One region of the Xenorhabdus doucetiae genome, then DNA from elsewhere that is predicted to be linked to it. Evidence: riboswitches for the same ligand, from Rfam matches in the RefSeq annotation. Region 1 holds a riboswitch; the other holds the start of a gene.

What was found. Region 1 has a riboswitch for thiamine pyrophosphate ahead of thiC (phosphomethylpyrimidine synthase ThiC). Riboswitches for the same ligand answer to the same signal wherever they lie in the genome.
Region 2: linked by a shared signal. The riboswitch ahead of thiB (thiamine ABC transporter substrate binding subunit) and the one ahead of thiC (phosphomethylpyrimidine synthase ThiC) in region 1 are both predicted to bind thiamine pyrophosphate.

The regions. Positions count from the first base shown of each region.
Region 1 covers NZ_FO704550.1:3,820,113-3,830,066, forward strand. The annotation lists gene XDD1_RS16690 (YjaG family protein) at 1-298, opposite strand, end outside; gene nfi (deoxyribonuclease V) at 375-1,064, opposite strand; gene hemE (uroporphyrinogen decarboxylase) at 1,069-2,133, opposite strand; gene nudC (NAD(+) diphosphatase) at 2,253-3,023, opposite strand; TPP riboswitch at 3,199-3,323, shown strand; gene thiC (phosphomethylpyrimidine synthase ThiC) at 3,450-5,426, shown strand; gene thiE (thiamine phosphate synthase) at 5,410-6,114, shown strand; gene XDD1_RS16720 (HesA/MoeB/ThiF family protein) at 6,108-6,893, shown strand; gene thiS (sulfur carrier protein ThiS) at 6,890-7,090, shown strand; gene XDD1_RS16730 (thiazole synthase) at 7,095-7,862, shown strand; gene thiH (2-iminoacetate synthase ThiH) at 7,859-8,995, shown strand; gene nudI (nucleoside triphosphatase NudI) at 9,040-9,465, opposite strand; gene hxpB (hexitol phosphatase HxpB) at 9,804-9,954, shown strand, end outside.
Region 2 covers NZ_FO704550.1:3,566,181-3,576,134, forward strand. The annotation lists gene XDD1_RS15545 (prepilin peptidase-dependent protein) at 1-358, opposite strand, end outside; gene XDD1_RS15550 (alanyl-tRNA editing protein) at 748-1,620, opposite strand; gene thyA (thymidylate synthase) at 1,789-2,583, opposite strand; gene lgt (prolipoprotein diacylglyceryl transferase) at 2,580-3,470, opposite strand; gene ptsP (phosphoenolpyruvate--protein phosphotransferase) at 3,649-5,895, opposite strand; gene rppH (RNA pyrophosphohydrolase) at 5,905-6,435, opposite strand; TPP riboswitch at 6,552-6,656, shown strand; gene thiB (thiamine ABC transporter substrate binding subunit) at 6,806-7,825, shown strand; gene thiP (thiamine/thiamine pyrophosphate ABC transporter permease ThiP) at 7,801-9,405, shown strand; gene thiQ (thiamine ABC transporter ATP-binding protein ThiQ) at 9,398-9,954, shown strand, end outside.

The DNA.
Region 1 (9,954 bases):
ATGCAATGCATGCATCAATCGCCGGATACACACCATAAATATCATAATCTTCTGATGATGGGATAATGGCTTCCAATTTTTCCAGCTGATTATCAAAATTCACTTTTGCATCTTTAACGACCAAAATTTCCCACACGAGATCTAGAATCCGGCGATATTGTGCAGGGTCTGCAAACCCGCTTTGGCGACAAAATACCTGATAATTTGGATACATCCGCTCACATAGACTAGCCATAAAAGTCAAATGTTGCCAACTTTCGAGTTTCTCCAACCTCAGGTGAATCGGGTTTCTTAACATTGGTCGTTACTCATGATGCCTAATTTGCGTCGAAGTTTACCTGAAAATCAAGAATATCCACACTTTTCCGCCACAATTATAGATTTTTCTGCATTGTTTGCCTAAAAAACAATCTATTTGAAGCAATCCCATCCGCCCAACGGGTGGGTTCAGGCAGTTTATATCCCCTCAGACACTGCTCAACCCAAAATACAGCACTGTCAGTACTGACCCGATGACCGAGGGAAATATAGAGCGGATTACATCTTCTTTTGCTTCTCAATACAACACCGACCTGCTCACCATGATCCAGCAATGGCTGACGATCGCCCACAATCTCACCTACCGGTGCATGTTCACCACACAAGCGGCTTTTCGCCACCCCAATCGTGGGAACATCGGCCAATAGCCCAAAATGGCTGGCAATACCAAAACGCCGGGGATGGGCAATGCCCTGACCATCCACCATCACCAAATCAGGCCGCAGGCTTAATTTTTGCCATGCTGCCATCAAGGCTGGGTATTCACGAAATGAAAGTAAGCCGGGGATATAGGGAAGCACCGTATCAATTCTGGCGATTTGATATTCGACCACATCCAGTGAGGGATACTGCAAGACCACAATGGCGGCACGCGTTACCGTACCGCTTTGTTCAAACCCAACATCAGCACCCGCAATGAACTTTGGTGTAAAATCTACGGTAAAAGAGGCAGAAAAAGCATCATGGCGGATAACCCGCCGTGATTTTTCACTCTGTTCCTGACGTAATGCCTTGGTATCAATCATAGAATCATTGATGGTATTTTACTGAAAGCCGGTGTACGGCTTCGACAAATGCACCTGCATGCTCTGGCGGAACATCCTGATGAATGCCATGCCCCAAATTGAAAACATGCCCGTTGCCCGCACCAAAATCGTGTAGGATTGTCGAAACTTCTTTTTCAATCCGGGCTGGCTGGGCATACAGCATAGAAGGGTCCATATTACCCTGCAAAGCGACTTTATCGCCAACCCGCCGACGCGCATCCGCCATATTCGTGGTCCAATCCAAACCCAGTGCATCACAACCTGTTGCGGCCATCGCCTCAAGCCACTGTCCTCCCCCTTTGGTGAACAGGGTCACAGGCACACGACGCCCTTCATGTTCACGGATCAAGCCATCCACGATTTTATGCATGTATTGCAGGGAAAATTCCAGATAATCGCGATGAGACAAAACCCCACCCCAAGTATCGAAAATCATGACAGATTGCGCACCCGCTTTTATCTGCGCGTTCAGATATAGAATAACGCTGTTTGCCAATTTATCCAGTAAGCTATGCAGTGTCGCAGGTTCCGCATACATCATGGCCTTAATTTTGGTGAAAGCCTTGCTGCTTCCCCCCTCAACCATATAGGTTGCCAACGTCCACGGGCTACCCGAAAAACCAATCAGAGGAACTTGCCCTGCCAGTGCCTTGCGAATAGCACGTACTGCATCCATCACATAACCCAACTCCAGTTCGGGATCGGGCACGGGTAATTTTTCTACATCAGCATGATTCTGAATCGGAGAATGGAAACGTGGCCCTTCCCCCGTTTCGAAATAAAGCCCCAATCCCATCGCATCAGGGATCGTCAAAATATCGGAAAACAGGATAGCCGCATCCAGGGGAAAACGGCGCAAGGGCTGGAGAGTGACTTCACACGCCAACTCCGTGTTTTTGCATAACGAGATGAAATCTCCCGCCGCCTGACGTGTTGCTTTATATTCGGGTAAATATCGACCCGCCTGACGCATCATCCAGACCGGTGTGATATCGACAGGCTGGCGCAATAAGGCACGCAGATAACGGTCGTTTTTCAACTCATTCATGACAAGCTCCCTTGATTAGCACGAGAAAATTGGCACAGTTTAACATGCCTGACATTGAGCTGCTGGCATAACCTCCAATAACGTGATTTGCTTACCTGTCTCTCACCAAATTCCCCCAATTACGGCTGACGACACAACGCCACCGTATCTTCAATTAAACGGCGGGCAATCGTATCCGGGGGCGGGATCAAGGGCAGGTTATCATAACGGTGCCAATCGGCACTGATAAGCTCAACGGGGTCAATATTGATTTCGCCGCTCTCATAATCAGCCAGAAAGCCTGTCATCAATGAATTGGGAAAAGGCCACGGTTGGGAAGCGACATAACGCAGGTTTCGGATTTTAATGCCGCTCTCTTCCATCACTTCACGATGCACCGCCTCCTCCAGCGTTTCCCCCACTTCAACAAACCCGGCCAGTACAGTATGGACGCCATTGCGGTGGCGCTGATGCTGTGCCAGCAAAATATGGTCATCGCGGCGAATGCCGACAATAATGCTGGGGGCAATTTGTGGATAGTAACGTTCATGGCAATGGTTGCACAAACAGGCCCATTCATGCTGGCTATGCTGCATCTTATGACCGCAGTAACCACAATAATGATGTGAACGATAAAACTCAGCCAGTTGGGCACCCCGCCCGACCAATTGAAATAACTGAGCATCCCGATCAGCAATTAAACGGGGAGAGGCCATATCTGACGCCATTTTCTGCCGAACCAACCAGACGGTTTCGCCCAACCACTCGCCGATCGGTTGCGCCAGATAGCCTTGCAATGACCACTGATCCGCCGTGCCCAAAGGTAACTCTCCTTGTGGCAGCCAAACCCGATTTTCAAGACTGACAATCCACCAGCCGCGTTCTGTACCTACCAATTTTTGTTGCATCATTTGTCCCATCATGAGTTATGTGATTATTCCCATACTATTATGCCCAGAATCCATCTACCCAGAATCAACACAAGCAAAGCATACGCCTTTTTATCTTATTTCGTCTGCAAAATACCCTGTCCCAAAAGCAGTTTTAGGTTGTAGTTTTCATAATCCCCTTTATACTTTGGGGTGTTTTTTCTTGTCGGAGTGCCTAGCGTTCAACGTATATCACGATGAACACAGGCTGAGACCGTTTATTCGGGATCCGCAGAACCTGATCGGGCTAATACCCGCGAAGGGAACAAGAGTAATCACCCCGCTGCCAGTATCAGTAAAATACCCGCCAGCACCAACTATTACTCCCTGCGAGCTCCAGACAAGCAATTTTCTCAACTTAAGCCTGATCAACTATGCGACAGGCGATAACACAGTCAGGAATTTGCTATGTCTAAGTCCAACGATATCGTTATTTCCAATGCCATGATTCCAACGGCGGATATTTCACCAAAAGCGCATCCAGCCAGGCCGCGCAAGGCCCAGAGAGATGCCGCACAAGCGTTTATCAACACCATCCAAGGCGTCACTTTTCCCAACTCAAAACGCATTTACCTTGAAGGTTCACGTCAAGATATTCAGGTTCCCCTACGTGAGATCCAACTTTCTCCCACATTAACGGGCGGCACAAAAGAGCAGCCCCAATTTGCAGAAAACGAGCCTGTTCCCGTTTATGACACGTCCGGCCCTTATGGTGATCCGGCTGCCGTACTGGATGTCACAAAAGGCTTACATAAACTTCGCCAACCGTGGATTGATGAGCGCAATGATACTGAACCGGTTTCCGTCCTCAGTTCCGATTTCACCCAACAACGCCTTGCCGATGCCGGATTGGATCACCTGCGCTTTCATCATCGCCCACATCCATTGAGCGCTAAACCGGACAAGTGTGTGACCCAATTGCACTATGCGCGCCAGGGGATCATCACACCGGAAATGGAATTTATCGCCCTGCGTGAAAATATGGGACGCGAGCGCATTCGCAGTGACGTCTTGCGCCAGCAACATGCCGGGCAAAATTTTGGTGCCAACTTACCGGAAAACATCACCCCCGAATTTGTCCGCCAAGAAGTTGCCGCCGGTCGCGCGATTATTCCCGCCAACATTAATCATCCTGAATCCGAGCCGATGATTATTGGCCGCAATTTCTTGGTGAAAGTGAATGCCAATATCGGTAACTCCTCCGTGACGTCGTCCATTGAAGAAGAGGTGGAAAAATTAATTTGGTCTACCCGCTGGGGCGCAGATACCGTGATGGATCTCTCCACCGGACGTTACATTCACGAAACCCGCGAATGGATACTGCGCAACAGCCCGGTTCCCATTGGCACCGTACCGATCTATCAAGCGCTGGAAAAAGTGAACGGCATCGCGGAAAACCTGACTTGGGAGATGTTCCGCGATACTTTGCTGGAACAGGCCGAGCAAGGGGTGGATTATTTCACGATCCATGCCGGCGTGCTGCTGCGTTACGTGCCGATGACCGCCAGGCGTCTGACCGGCATTGTCTCCCGTGGTGGCTCAATTATGGCGAAATGGTGCCTGTCCCATCATCAGGAAAATTTCCTCTACACGCATTTCCGCGAAATCTGTGAACTTTGTGCCGCCTATGACGTTTCCCTCTCTTTGGGGGATGGATTGCGTCCCGGCTCCATTCAGGATGCCAATGACGAAGCGCAATTTGCCGAACTGCATACGCTCGGTGAACTGACCCAAATCGCATGGGAATACGATGTCCAAGTCATGATCGAAGGGCCGGGGCATATCCCCATGCAGCTTATCCGCCGCAATATGACCGAAGAACTGGAACATTGCCACGAAGCCCCCTTTTATACCTTAGGGCCACTGACGACCGATATCGCGCCGGGTTATGACCATTTCACCTCCGGCATCGGCGCTGCCATGATTGGCTGGTTTGGCTGTGCCATGCTCTGTTATGTCACCCCGAAAGAGCACCTTGGTTTGCCGAATAAAGAAGATGTCAAACAAGGGCTGATCACTTACAAAATCGCGGCCCATGCGGCTGATCTGGCCAAAGGCCATCCCGGTGCACAAATCCGTGACAATGCCATGTCGAAAGCACGTTTTGAATTCCGTTGGGAAGATCAATTCAATCTGGCGCTTGATCCTGACACCGCCCGCGCTTATCACGATGAGGCCTTACCGCAGGAATCCGGCAAAGTCGCCCACTTCTGTTCCATGTGCGGGCCAAAATTCTGCTCAATGAAAATTACCCAAGATGTGCGTGACTACGCGGCCAAACTGGAGCAGGAAGCGGGCATGGAACAGATGTCAGAAGCCTTTCGTTCCCATGGCAGCGAGCTTTATCACAGTGCAGAGGAGGTGGCGCATGAAAAATCAGCCTGACATCTCAATGTGCCTCCCCGCCCCTTTTGCCCCGACAGAACATCGGTTGGGGCTTTATCCGGTGGTGGACTCCCTGACATGGATTGAGCGGTTACTGGAAGCCGGTGTCCGCACCCTGCAACTGCGCATCAAAGACCAAACGGACGAACAGGTCGAGAAGGAGATTCAGTCCGCCATTGCCCTCGGCCGCCAATATCACGCCCGCGTGTTCATCAACGATTATTGGCGTCTGGCGATCAAGCACCAAGCCTACGGCGTTCATTTGGGGCAGGAAGATCTGGCTAGCGCCGATCTCAATGCCATCCAACAGGCCGGATTGCGGCTGGGCATTTCTACCCATGATCAAGTAGAGTTAGCGCGGGCAAAATCCCTGCGCCCCTCTTATATCGCACTTGGGCATATTTTCCCCACCACCACGAAAAAAATGCCCTCATCACCACAGGGGCTTGACGCCCTGAAACAGCAAGTGGCGAGCACAGCGGAATATCCCACCGTCGCCATTGGCGGCATTTCGCTGGAGCGGGTGCCGGATGTGGTGGCAACGGGCGTGGGTGGCGTGGCACTGGTCAGTGCGATTACACAAGCGCAAGACTGGCGACAGGCAACGGCCAGATTACTTTATTTGGTTGAAGGGAAAATAGCTGAAGGAAAAATCGCTGAAGAACAGGATCGGGGGCTTTTATGTTAAACGATCAGGAATTTATGCGTTACAGCCGCCAATTACTGCTGGAAGATATTGGCCCCGAAGGGCAGGAGAAATTAAAAGCCGGCAAGGTGCTGATTATCGGCCTTGGCGGATTAGGCTCACCGGCAGCGCTTTATCTCGCGGCGGCAGGGGTGGGAAACCTGTATCTGGCCGATGATGACGAGTTGCATATCTCAAACCTGCAACGCCAGATCCTCTATCGCACCCGCGATATTCCGGCCAACAAAGCCCAATTAGCGGCAAAACAATTGGTTGAACTGAACCCGCAAATCAATATCACGGTGCTAACTGCGCGGCAAGATCGTGAGTCGTTGATGGATGTTATCAGTCAAGTCGATCTGGTGCTGGATTGCTGCGATAATATGGCAACCCGCCATGCCATCAATGCCGCCTGTATTGCCGAAAACAAACCCCTGATCAGCGGCAGTGCCGTCGGCTTTAGTGGGCAATTGCTGGTCTTGACTCCCCCTTACCAACACGGTTGCTATGCTTGTCTCTATCCCCATCAGGAAGAACCTCAGCGCAATTGCCGGACCGCCGGGATCTTAGGCCCTATCGTTGGGGTGATCGGGACATTGCAATCCTTGGAAGCCATAAAAATGCTGGCGGGTCTTCCTTCTTCCTTAAACGGCAAACTCCGGTTGTTTGATGGCAGACAACAAAGCTGGAGCACCTTACAGCTTGCCCGTTCCCCGCAGTGCCCCGTTTGTGGCGTTATCAGACAACCCGATAAAAAACGGTCAGGAAGAGAGGTCGCATGAACATTATCGTCAACGATCAACCCATGGCATTGAGTGCGCCCATGACCGTGCAACAATGGCTGGAACACATAGAACACACTCAGTCAGGCACGGCTTTGGCTATTAATCAAACCATTATCCCGCGCTCAGAGTGGCATACCCATCAGATTAATGACGGGGATACGATTTTGCTGTTTCAGGCGATTGCAGGAGGTTAATTTTATGTTGAAAATTGCAGATGTTACCTTCCAATCCCGCCTGTTTACAGGAACAGGCAAATTTGCCCATGCCGGATTAATGATTGATGCGATCCGCGCTTCCGGCAGCCAACTGGTCACCATGGCAATGAAACGCCTCGATCTTCACGGCCATGACGATGGGATTCTCGCCCCCCTGCAACAGTTGGGCGTCAAACTACTGCCCAATACGTCCGGGGCCAAAACCGCAGAGGAAGCCATCTTCGCCGCTCACCTCGCACGGGAAGCGTTAGGGACGAACTGGATTAAGTTAGAGATCCATCCCGATGTCAAATACCTGCTGCCCGATCCCGTTGAGACATTGAAGGGCGCAGAACAACTGGTCAAAGAGGGATTTATTGTTCTGCCCTATTGTGGCGCTGATCCTGTCCTGTGCCGCCGGTTGGAAGAGGTCGGCTGTGCTGCGGTGATGCCATTGGGGGCGCCCATCGGCTCCAATAAGGGGTTACTGACACGTGATTTTCTGCAAATCATCATCGAGCAAGCCAACGTGCCCGTGGTAGTGGATGCCGGGATCGGCGCACCCAGCCATGCGCTGGCAGCCATCGAAATGGGTGCGGATGCGGTGCTGGTCAATACCGCCATCGCCGTTGCCCGCAATCCGGTGAAAATGGCTCAGGCATTCAAAACCGCCATTGAAGCCGGCGAACTTTCCCATCAAGCGGGCGTGGCAAGCCCCAAATCCTATGCTGAGGCGTCCAGCCCGCTGACCGATTTTCTGGGGGTGCTATGACAAACACGACACCAAACCGCACATTTCGCCAGCGCTGGCAACAACTGGATTGGGATGACATCACACTGCGCATCAACAGCAAGACATCACAGGACATTGAACACGCACTCAACCGCGATCGCTTGACGCTGGATGACTTTATGGCCCTGCTCTCCCCTGCTGCACTGCCTTATCTTGAGCCACTCGCCCAACGTGCACACCAGCTCACTCGCCAGCGTTTTGGCAATACGGTGGGATTTTTTATCCCACTCTACCTTTCCAATCTGTGTGCCAACGATTGTACTTATTGTGGTTTCTCCATGAGTAATCACATTAAGCGCAAGACGCTCAATGAACAGGAGATTGAAGCCGAATGTCTCGCGCTGAAAAAACGGGGGTTTGAGCATATTTTGCTGGTCACCGGGGAACACCAAAACAAAGTCGGCATGGACTATTTTCGTCGCTGTCTTCCCCTGATCCACCGCCATTTCAGTTCGGTTTCAATGGAAGTCCAGCCACTGGCGCAAGAAGAATACGCTGAACTGAAAACACTGGGATTGGATGGTGTGATGGTCTATCAGGAAACCTACCATCAACCCAGTTATCAACTGCATCATTTGAAAGGCAAAAAGCAGGATTTCCACTGGCGGCTGGAAACACCGGAGCGCCTTGGGCGAGCGGGCATTGACAAGATTGGGCTAGGCGCTTTAATTGGGCTGTCCCACCATTGGCGCACCGATTGTTATATGGTGGCTGAACACCTCTTTTTCCTGCAAAAACAGTTCTGGAAGAGTCGTTACTCCATCTCTTTTCCGCGCCTGCGCCCCTGTGCCGGCGGTATAGAACCGGCTTCTTTAATGAATGAAGCCGAACTGGTACAACTGATTTGTGCATTCCGCCTGCTGGCACCGGATGTCGAGCTTTCCCTTTCCACCCGTGAATCCCCGTTCTTCCGTGATCACGTTGTCCCGCTCGCTATCAACAACATCAGTGCCGGTTCAAAAACCCAACCCGGCGGTTATGCGGATGGACATCACGAGCTGGAACAATTCGTGCCCCACGATAATCGCCCGGTTTTTCAGGTCGCCGAAGCCCTAATCAAATCCGGCTTGCAACCCGTCTGGAAGGATTGGGATCACTATTTGGGTCGATAGAGCTTAAAGTGCACACTATGACAGGGATGATTTGACAGAATTTGTCAGATTACCCCTTTCTTGGTAAAGGTAACCCGTGTCGCTTCATTCAAATCCATGTCTTTCATGGCTTCAGATGACACCCAAGCAATTTCCTGAAATTCCTCGTTGAACGTAATGTCTCGGTTAGCACTGAGACAATCAAAGATGAGGTAAATCATGTAAATTTCTTCGGTGGTGCCATCCGAATACGTTTTAACCCGGACATCATCACGAAAAGCCCAAGGTTTCACCTCTGTTATTTCCAGGGCTTCACCCAGTTCTTCCCTGATCTCTCGTCTCAGTGCCTCTTCCATCGTTTCGCCGGGTTCCATTCCTCCGCCGGACAGCGCCCACTGACCCGGAAATACACCGCGATCAGAAGCCATTTTACAAAGCAGGTATTCCCCATTATTTTGAATGATGGGACAAACAATCATTCTCTGACGCATATCACCTCCGCAGCATACTTATTTTGTTGATCACTGTAGCAGAAAATGCGTCAATCTTATCTGGATTTTGACAAATTATAATTTTGTTCAATTGTGATCCATATCACTATAATAAACTCCGTGATTAAATAGTGTTTCAAAATAATAGAAGTCAATCTTATCCCGCACCACGCGCAGGATAAGGTTGCAAGCTCTCTCTATTATGCAAACCTATTTACGTTCGAAATAACGAATTAAATTTCTTAATAATTATCAAGTTTGGCGTATAATCACACTGATTTAGATGAAAATATCCAAGATGGAATCATAAGCATAACCTTGCGTAAATAAAGAGGGTAATGATGAAAGCAGTTATTTTCGATATGGATGGTGTATTGATAGACTCTGAACCATTATGGAAAAAATCAGGCATGCTAATTTTAAATCATTATGGTGTTCCCATCACTTATGATGAAATGCTTAAAATGATAGGGATACCTGTATCAGGCA
Region 2 (9,954 bases), 250 kb from region 1:
AAAAATCAATGCGATCCGTCGTGGAAAAGGACAAAAACACCTCGTCATGAGGAGAATTAACCCGTTCCCCATCCCCTTCATCGCAAGCGGTTATTTTGGTGACAGACGATATCAGGCACCAAGGCTGCCCTGTCACTAACCATAAGGTACGATCCTGATTTAAATAATTTGCCAAGGCCTGCTGCCTTTCCATAAAAGACAGCACATTATGCACCGCTGATTGCAAATGCAGACGGCTTTGATATTTCCCCCAATGATACAACCCCCAAGACAAGCTAATCGAAATAATGAGCATCGCTACCAGTAACTCCAATAAGGTAAATCCATTTTGCTGGTGAAGACATTTATATTCCTTCATTCCCTGACTTCTCTATCCTGCCCAATGTTGATCAATAGGAATATCTACGATCAGAAATCAAATAAACAGGGGCATGGTTTGATTATGCGAAGAGGTTTGAAGAAAAAATAGATATTTTGTCTTGTTACATTTTAATTGCGTAACTGCTCACAAAATAAAATTCGACTTTTACAATAAAAACAAAAAAGAGCAGAATAATAATCCACCAAGAAACTCCAATAATAATGTCAATCATACCAAGTATGATAACTTGTCTAAGAGGAGGCAGTGATGGGTTAATAAAGTTGAGGTAAAATACTGATAACAGCCCAATCAGGGCCAGGAGTCAGGTAAGAGAGCAATGCCAATAGAATAAATACAGACATTAATTCAAAACTGATCATATTTTATTATCTCAAATCACAATGTGTTATGATTACAATATATTCGTCACTTTCCCCTGGGTTTATTTCCACTTTGACATCCTTGATTTCTGCTGTATTTATTATATGGGTTCCACCACACGGAATAACAACAGGGTGATTTTCTACTGTACTTTTCCATAATCGTAAATCTTGAATATTTTTTGATGTATATTCAACCTGTATTTCACTCCCCGCTACAAGCCAATTTTTCAGCGTGATATTTATTTCTTCACAGGCATGGTCAATGTTTTCCATAAATGAAGATTTATCAAATCCTTTTTTCTTGATCGATTTACCAAACCTATATATATCTATTGATTTTAACTCAGAAATTGATGATTTAAATATTGCTGCTTTATCCAAGTTAAAATTTCCTAAGCTATCCGTTTCATAACTTTTATTCCAATATTTATTAGCTGCTTTGTTCAAGGCTAAAGACATAAAGTGTGCCATGCTATGCGCGGCACTGATTTTATGTCTGGTTTCAGCATCAACAGATAATTTAACTTTTTCACCTATGATAAATTGATCTTCCAGACCATTTAATGATGATAAATAGTGTGCCGGAATAAGTTTATCTTCTGCATTTAATTTATTGGGTATATTCTGGTCAATATAAATCTGCCCGTCAATGATAGCCGCAGTATAAGTCCTAATAATATTTAATTCATGATGATTAAAAGTGATAACTCCCCTATCACTTTTTTGATCACCCCATTTATAATTTTTGGGGTAAAAAGGGCTATTGTCTGTAATAACAATATATCCATCGCTATATTTGAATAGATCAATGACCACTGCATCCAGGCTTAATTGCCCAGTCATAAAAGATGATTCAATTACTGAATTATTTAACATACCCATTTCACCTACTGTTAATATCATAAACAGTCAATCTACTTGCTGATTAAAAAATGTCAAGTTCTCGCGGGATGAATTTTCAGTTCGAAATATGATTAATGAAATGAATAATTGATGTGGGTAAATACATTTTCCATCCTCAAACTTGAGGATGGAAAAAGAGGATTAAATGGCAACCGGGGCTTTAATACCGGGATGTGGATCATAATCCACAATCTCAAAGTCTTCGAATTGATAATCGAACAGTGAATCGGGTTTCCGCTTAATCACTAACTGAGGTAACGCACGGGGTTCGCGGCTTAATTGCAGTTTAGTCTGTTCCAGGTGATTGCTGTAAAGATGGGTATCACCGCCCGTCCAAACAAAATCACCCACTTCAAGATCACACTGTTGCGCCATCATATGTACTAATAGTGCGTAGCTGGCGATGTTGAACGGCAAGCCTAAAAACACGTCACAAGAGCGCTGGTAAAGCTGGCAGGAAAGTTTACCGTCTGCGACGTAGAACTGGAAAAAAGCATGGCATGGCGCCAATGCCATTTTATCTAATTCCCCGACGTTCCATGCGGAAACGATGATCCGGCGTGAATCAGGATCACTTTTCAACTGCTCAATAACCTGCGTCAATTGATCGATTTGACGGCCATCCGCAGCGCCCCAGGCACGCCATTGTTTACCGTAAACCGGCCCTAAATCGCCATTTTCGTCAGCCCATTCATCCCAAATAGACACGCCATTATCATGCAGGTATTGGGTATTGGTATCGCCATTTAAGAACCAGAGTAATTCATGGATAATCGAGCGAATATGACAACGCTTGGTGGTGACCAGTGGGAATCCTTCTTGCAAATTGAAACGCATCTGATGACCAAAGATAGAGAGTGTTCCCGTTCCTGTACGGTCATCTTTTGCTGTGCCCTCTTCCAGCACTTTTTTCATTAAATCCAGATACTGTTTCATTTTGCCTCTTGTACCTTGTTATTGCGAGTTTTGTTGCCGGGGTATTTATATGCCCATATCATCATCAGTATTCCCGCTAAAATCATCGGGACAGAAAGGATTTGCCCCATACTTATCCCTTCAAACAGCCCAAGCTGTGCGTCAGGCTGGCGGAAAAATTCGACGATGATGCGAAATGCACCGTAACCAATCAGGAATAAGCCTGAAACGCTCCCCATCGGGCGCGGTTTACGGATAAATAAATTGAGGATGATAAATAATACGATGCCTTCGAGCACCATCTCATATAACTGTGAGGGATGGCGTGGCAGGACACCGTATTTTTCCAGAATGGGCCATAGCGAAGGATTGGCGCTGGCGATGGCGATATCTTCACTGCGGGAACCCGGAAATAACATTGCCCACGGCGTATCAAGCGTAACCCGCCCCCATAATTCGCCATTGATAAAGTTACCGATACGCCCCATGCCCAAACCAAAAGGCACTAAGGGAGCAACAAAATCCGCGACCTGTAAGAAATGGCGCTTGGTGCGGCGCGAAAACCACCACATGGCGCAAACGACGCCGACCAGTCCGCCGTGGAAAGACATTCCCCCATCCCAGACTTTAAACAGATAAAGCGGGTTATCCAGGAACATTGGGAGATTATAGAACAAAACATAACCGAGGCGTCCACCGACGAAAACCCCGACAAACCCTGCATACAGTAAGTTCTCAACTTCGTTTTTGTCCCAGCCACTGTTTGGTTTTGCTGCCCGGCGATTTGCCAGCCACATGGCGAAAACAAAACCGACCAGATACATAAAACCATACCAATGGAGGGATACCGGCCCGATTGAAAAGATGACAGGGTCAATATTAGGAAATGCCAGATAGCTAGTGCTCATCGTTCCCCACTAAAAATCATGTTGTGTGAATGAATGATATTGTGAATAAATGATCTTGTGCGAATAAATTATATGACTTGAATAGGTTAAGACAAATAATCACGGATAATAGCACAGGCAAGTGACTTGCTCACCACTAAACGGCATGTGGTTGCAAGCATGAAAATGCTGAAAGACACTACTTACCACCCCGAATCAAGCCGCCCAAGCCCTGTGATTCCATAAATTCGGCGGACAGCGCTTTTACCTCATGGCTGGTTTCGGCTTTCAATATCAATTCAATAAGGTGCTCAAGCTCCCTGGCATCCAACTGCCGCAGCAAATACTTGGTACGCGGAACGCTGCGGCCACTCATGCTCAGGCTGCGATAGCCTAAACCAAGCAATATTAATGTTCCCATTGGCAGACCGGCCATTTCTCCGCATACGCTGATAGGGAGATCAAGGCGTTGGCATTCATCAAAGGCCAGTTTCAGGGCGCGGATCACCGCAGGATGTAAATTGTCATACAGCGAAGCGACGTGGGTATTATTGCGATCCACTGCAAGCAAGTACTGGGTCAAGTCATTCGTACCAACAGAAACAAAATCAATCCGTTGCTTTAATTGAGGCAGCAAAAAAAGCGTAGAGGGAACTTCAAGCATCATGCCAATTTGGGGCATGGTAATGGTATCGGCTAATGCCTGCTCTACTTCAGCTTTCGCTCGCTCAATCAATTTGCGAACTTCATCAATTTCTTCAATACTGGTCACCATCGGCAAGAGTATTTTTAAATTGCCCGTCTGTGCATTGGCTTTTAGCATCGCCCGAAGCTGGATCAGGAATATTTCCGGTTGATCGAGTGTAATGCGAATTCCCCGCCATCCCAGACAAGGATTTTCTTCATGGATAGGCATATAGGGAAGTTGTTTGTCAGCACCAATATCCAATGTTCTCAACGTTACTGGCTTATCAGGAAAAAGTTCCAGCATCTCTTGGTAGCGATTTTTCTGCTCATCTTCTGATGGAAAACCGCTGTGCAGCATAAAAGGGATTTCTGTGCGGTACAGCCCAATGCCATCAATACTGTCTTCTATCTGCTGTTCATGTTTCAAATTCAGGCCAGCGTTGAGCTGCACCAGAATGCGTTCGCCGCTTTTTAACCGCGCTTGCTTTTGCTGTTCACATTCCGCCAGCTTGCTGAGAACTTGTTCTTCCTCAATGATTTGTTGGTATTCCTGAGCAACCAGTGGTTCTGGTTCAATTAAAATCTCTCCGCGATAACCATCAAGGATAAGCGTCCGGTTGTGTAGTAGCGCAGGCTGGATATCCGCCCCCATGATAGCGGGAATGCCCATCGCCCGAACCAGTATGGCAGAATGGGAGTGAGTTGCGCCATCTCGCACAATCACGCCAACCAATTGATCTTGCGGCAATTCAGCCAACAGATTAGCACTGAGTTCATCAGCAACCAGAATAAAGCGCTGCGGCCATTGCCTTGTTCCCGTGAAAGCATCATTCAGATGGAACAGTACCCGTTGACCCAGCGCCCGCAGATCCGATGCCCTCTCCCGCATGTAAGGATCTTGCAGGCTGGCAAACTGTTCGGCATATTTTTCAATCACCGTTTTAACCGCCCATTCCGCCACAAAACCGTTATCGACAGAATAAAACAGATCTTGTTTGAGTTGAGGGTCATTTAATAGATGAGAATAGAGATCAAAAATCGCGGCGCTTTCTTTTTGTGAACTGGCGGTAAAACGCTTACTGATACGGCGGCATTCCGCGGTGGCTTCTTCGAGGGCAGACGTCAGCCTTGAACGTTCCGCCTGATAATCCAATGTTAATGCTTGCGTGACTTGTTCCAGCAACGGTTGTGAGCAATCTCGCCATCCCTGCGCCATCACAATACCGTTAGAAATAGCGAGCGCCTTAATGCGGGTCTGACGATACCGGCCGAATACTCCTTTTGCTTGCGCCTGAGAGAGAACGGCAGCAAGCTGCATCGCCAATGTCACCATGAAGGATTCTTCACTTTCATTAAATAAGCGTCTTTCATGCTGTTGGACAACTAATATTCCCTGCAATTGGCGACGATAAATAATCGGGACACCTAAAAAAGCCCGCAGGTTTTCTTCTTTCACTTGGGGAATATATTTAAAACTAGGGTGGTCACGCACATCAGCGAGGTTAATTAATTCAGACAAACGCCCAACTTGACCCACAACGCCTTCATCAAAGGCCAGACTGACTGCTTTCCCTTTCGGTTTGCTTAACCCTTTAGTCGCCATCAGGTAATAACATTGCCGCTGGTGATCGGCCAAATAGATAGAGCAAACATCCGTGTTCATTGCCAGACAGGTTTCATTGACCAATAGCTCAAGCGCTTCAGATAAATTAGCTGCCATCGCAACCTTTTCGACAATTTCCCGTAAGCGCATGAGCATAGCAATGACCTAGCTTCTTCTACGACGATGTAAATAAGGTGAAGGTAATAATGAAGCAGGTTCCTGCGCTGACATCACAATAGAAGAGAATTCTTTCATCACGCGGCGATAGACATCTCGTTTAAAAGAAACGACTTGTCGGACAGGATACCAGTAACTGACCCAACGCCAACCATCAAACTCCGGCGTTTTACTGCGCTGCACATTAATATCTGCTTCATTACATAACAATTGCAATAAAAACCAACGTTGCTTTTGCCCAATACAAACGGGCTTTGTATCCCAACGCACCAAACGCTTGGGTAATTTGTAACGCAACCAGCTCCGGGTCGAGGCGAGAACCCGTACATCTTTGCGATTTAAACCAACTTCTTCGAACAACTCGCGATACATCGCTTGTTCTGGTGATTCCCCCGGATTGATACCCCCTTGAGGAAACTGCCAGGAATGCTGCCCATAACGGCGGGCCCACAAAACCTGCCCTTGGCGATTACAAATTACAATTCCTACATTCGGGCGGTAGCCATCATCATCGATCACCAGACTACCTCTCGGTATAACAAATTTAAAAAGATAGCTAATTGTTTCACACTCATCCCAAGCGGTAAACCTCTATGATTAGACTTTGCAGACGCAACCGAAGTCTCTACAATACCGCTATCTCAACGGGGTGCGGCTGTCATAAAACAGTATTGCTGAGAACAAACCCGTCGAACCTGAACCGGTTAGTACCGTCGTAGGGATTTGAGACGCTAATCATTGATATAACAGATGTCATTTTCATTTAGCACCTTCTCAGATCCTTTGCTGTCTACTACTGACAAACATTAATTATTAATGTTTATAACCATCAATATTATTAACTATTGATGTTGCAACCGTTAATCCGTTGCAACGACAGGAGAGCAAAGTGTTTAAGAAATTATTTTCCCGTTTTATGACTATCGCTATCGGTCTGCTGTCTATTTCTGCCAGTCTCTTTGCTCAGACAGCTCAGGCGAAACCAACACTGACCGTTTACACTTATGATTCCTTTGCCTCTGAATGGGGGCCGGGGCCTGCCATCAAAAAAGCCTTCGAAGCAGAGTGTGGCTGTGAACTAAAACTGGTTGCGTTGGAAGACGGGGTATCTTTGTTGAACCGTTTGCGGATGGAAGGCCAAAAGACACCGGCAGATATTATACTGGGGTTAGATAACAATCTGATCCAAGCCGCGCAACAAACTGGGTTATTCACATCGAGTCAGGTTGATACCTCAAAACTGACATTACCCATCACATGGAACAATACGACATTTATTCCGTATGATTACGGTTATTTTGCCTTTATTTACAACAAAAACACCCTGCCTCATCCCCCAAAAAGTATGGATGAATTAATCAATAGCCGCCAGAATTGGAAAATTATTTATCAAGATCCCCGTACCAGCACGCCGGGACTGGGGTTATTGCTCTGGATACAGGAGCTTTATGGCGACAAGGCCGCACAGGAGTGGCAGAAAGTAGCCAAAAAGACACTCACCGTCACTAAGGGCTGGAGTGAAGCCTATGGCCTGTTTCTGAAAGGTGAAGGGGATATGGTACTGAGCTATACCACGTCACCCGGCTATCACATTATGTCAGAGAAAAAAGATAATTATGCCGCTGCCCTTTTCAAGGAAGGACACTACTTGCAGATTGAAGTGGCGGCTCAGGTGGCCTCCAGCAAACAGCCGGAACTGGCGCAAAAGTTCATGAAATTCATGATCTCACCGGCATTTCAGCAAGTTCTTCCAACCACGCAATGGATGTATCCCGTGATTGATATTCCTTTGCCGGATGTTTTCAGGCAACTTCCTGTTCCTGAGAAATCGCTGCAATTTAACGCAGATGATGTGGCAAAACACCGTACAAAATGGATCCGTACATGGCAAAGCGCTGTAAGCCGTTAATCGCGGGTTGGTTATTGCCGGGGATCATTGCCTCCGGCCTGTTAGTGATTGTTGCCCTGTCAGCATTTGGAACGCTGTGGTTCAATGCGCCGGAAAGCCATTGGCAGGCGTTCTTGAGTGACAGCTATCTCTGGCATGTCATTCGATTCACGTTCTGGCAGGCATTTCTTTCTGCCGTCTTCTCGGTCACACCGGCGATTTTTCTGGCACGGGCACTTTACCGACGCCATTTTCCCGGAAAAAGGCTATTTCTGCGCTTATGCGCCATGACTTTGATCCTGCCTGTTTTGGTGGCGCTGTTCGGGCTTCTCACCGTGTATGGTCAGACCGGCTGGCTGGCCAATCTTTGCCAATGGCTGGGCATGGAATATCGGTTTACACCTTACGGGCTGCAAGGCATTTTGCTGGCACATATTTTCTTTAATCTACCGATGGCAACACGGTTATTGCTGCAATCTCTGGAAAATATTGCCATTGAGCAGCGGCAACTTGCCGCCCAGCTTGGTATGAACGAATGGCAGCATTTTCGTTTTATCGAATGGCCTTATCTGCGCCGCCAAATTTTACCGACCGGTGCCCTGATTTTCATGCTGTGCTTTGCCAGTTTTGCTACCGTGCTTGCACTGGGTGGTGGCCCTGCCGCAACCACGATCGAACTGGCGATTTATCAGGCGCTCAGTTACGACTACGATCTGGGTCACGCCGCCCTGCTTGCCTTGATCCAACTTTTTTGCTGCCTCGGTCTGGTACTTCTCAGCCAAAAACTTAAAGGGGCACTTTCCGTGGGTTACGGGCATCAACAACAGTGGCGTAATCCACAGGATTCATGGCTGAGAAAATTATCTGATGGTTTACTGATTGGCGTCGCGTTACTGCTGTTGCTTCCCCCTTTATTGGCAGTCATCGTTGATGGCCTGAACCGTGATATTGTTGTTGTCTTAAGCCAACCAGCTTTATGGCAAGCCCTGAAAACCTCCATTATCATTGCGTTGGGTGCGGGATTATTGTGTGTCATCCTGACCATGATGTTGCTCTGGAGCAGCCGCGAATTACGTTTGCGTCATTCCCCCCTCTGGGGACAAGCAATGGAAACCAGCGGATTGTTGATCCTTGCCATGCCGGGCATTGTGCTTGCGACCGGCTTTTTTCTCCTGCTGAACACCACTATTGGCCTACCCCAATCACCTTACGGGTTGATTATTCTGACCAACGCCTTGATGGCGATCCCTTACGCGCTAAAAGTATTGGAAAATCCCATGCGTGATTTGGCCGTGCGTTACAACCCCTTATGCCATTCCCTCAATATTCAGGGCATTCACCGTTTATGCTGGATCGAGCTTAAGGCATTAAAAATGTCCTTGGCACAAGCACTGGCTTTCGCCTGTGTCTTATCGATTGGTGATTTTGGTGTGGTCGCGTTATTTGGCAACGAAGATTTCCGTACCCTGCCTTATTACCTTTATCAACAAATTGGCGCCTATCGCAGTCAGGATGGTGCCGTGACCGCATTCCTGCTGCTGCTACTCTGTTTTATATTATTCACTGTGATTGAACGCCTGCCGAGCCGAAGCCATGATTAAACTTGAAAATATCACTTACACTTATGAACACCTTGCCATGTATTTTAATGTCAGCGTAAAGGCCGGAGAACGTATTGCGATCCTCGGCCCAAGCGGGGCGGGTAAAAGCACATTGTTAAGTTTAATGGCCGGTTTTCAGTTTCCAGAACAAGGTAATATCTGGCTGGATAGCGAAAATCATACGAATACCCCACCTTCCAAACGCCCTGTTTCGATGCTGTTTCAGGAAAATAACCTGTTTTCCCATCTGACCATTGCGCAAAATATTGGTTTGGGATTGCACCCCGGATTGCGGTTAAGCACCGGGCAAAAGAAAACGCTGCAACAGATTGCCGCTCAGGTATCACTGGAGGCGTGTTTATCTCGCCTGCCGGCTCAACTTTCTGGCGGGCAGCGCCAACGGGCGGCACTGGCGCGTTGCTTAGTCCGCCACCAGCCGATTTTATTGCTGGATGAACCCTTTTCAGCCCTTGATCCCGCTTTGCGTAATGAAATGCTGGAATTGCTCGATCAGATATGCAATGAGCGACAAATGACTTTACTGATGGT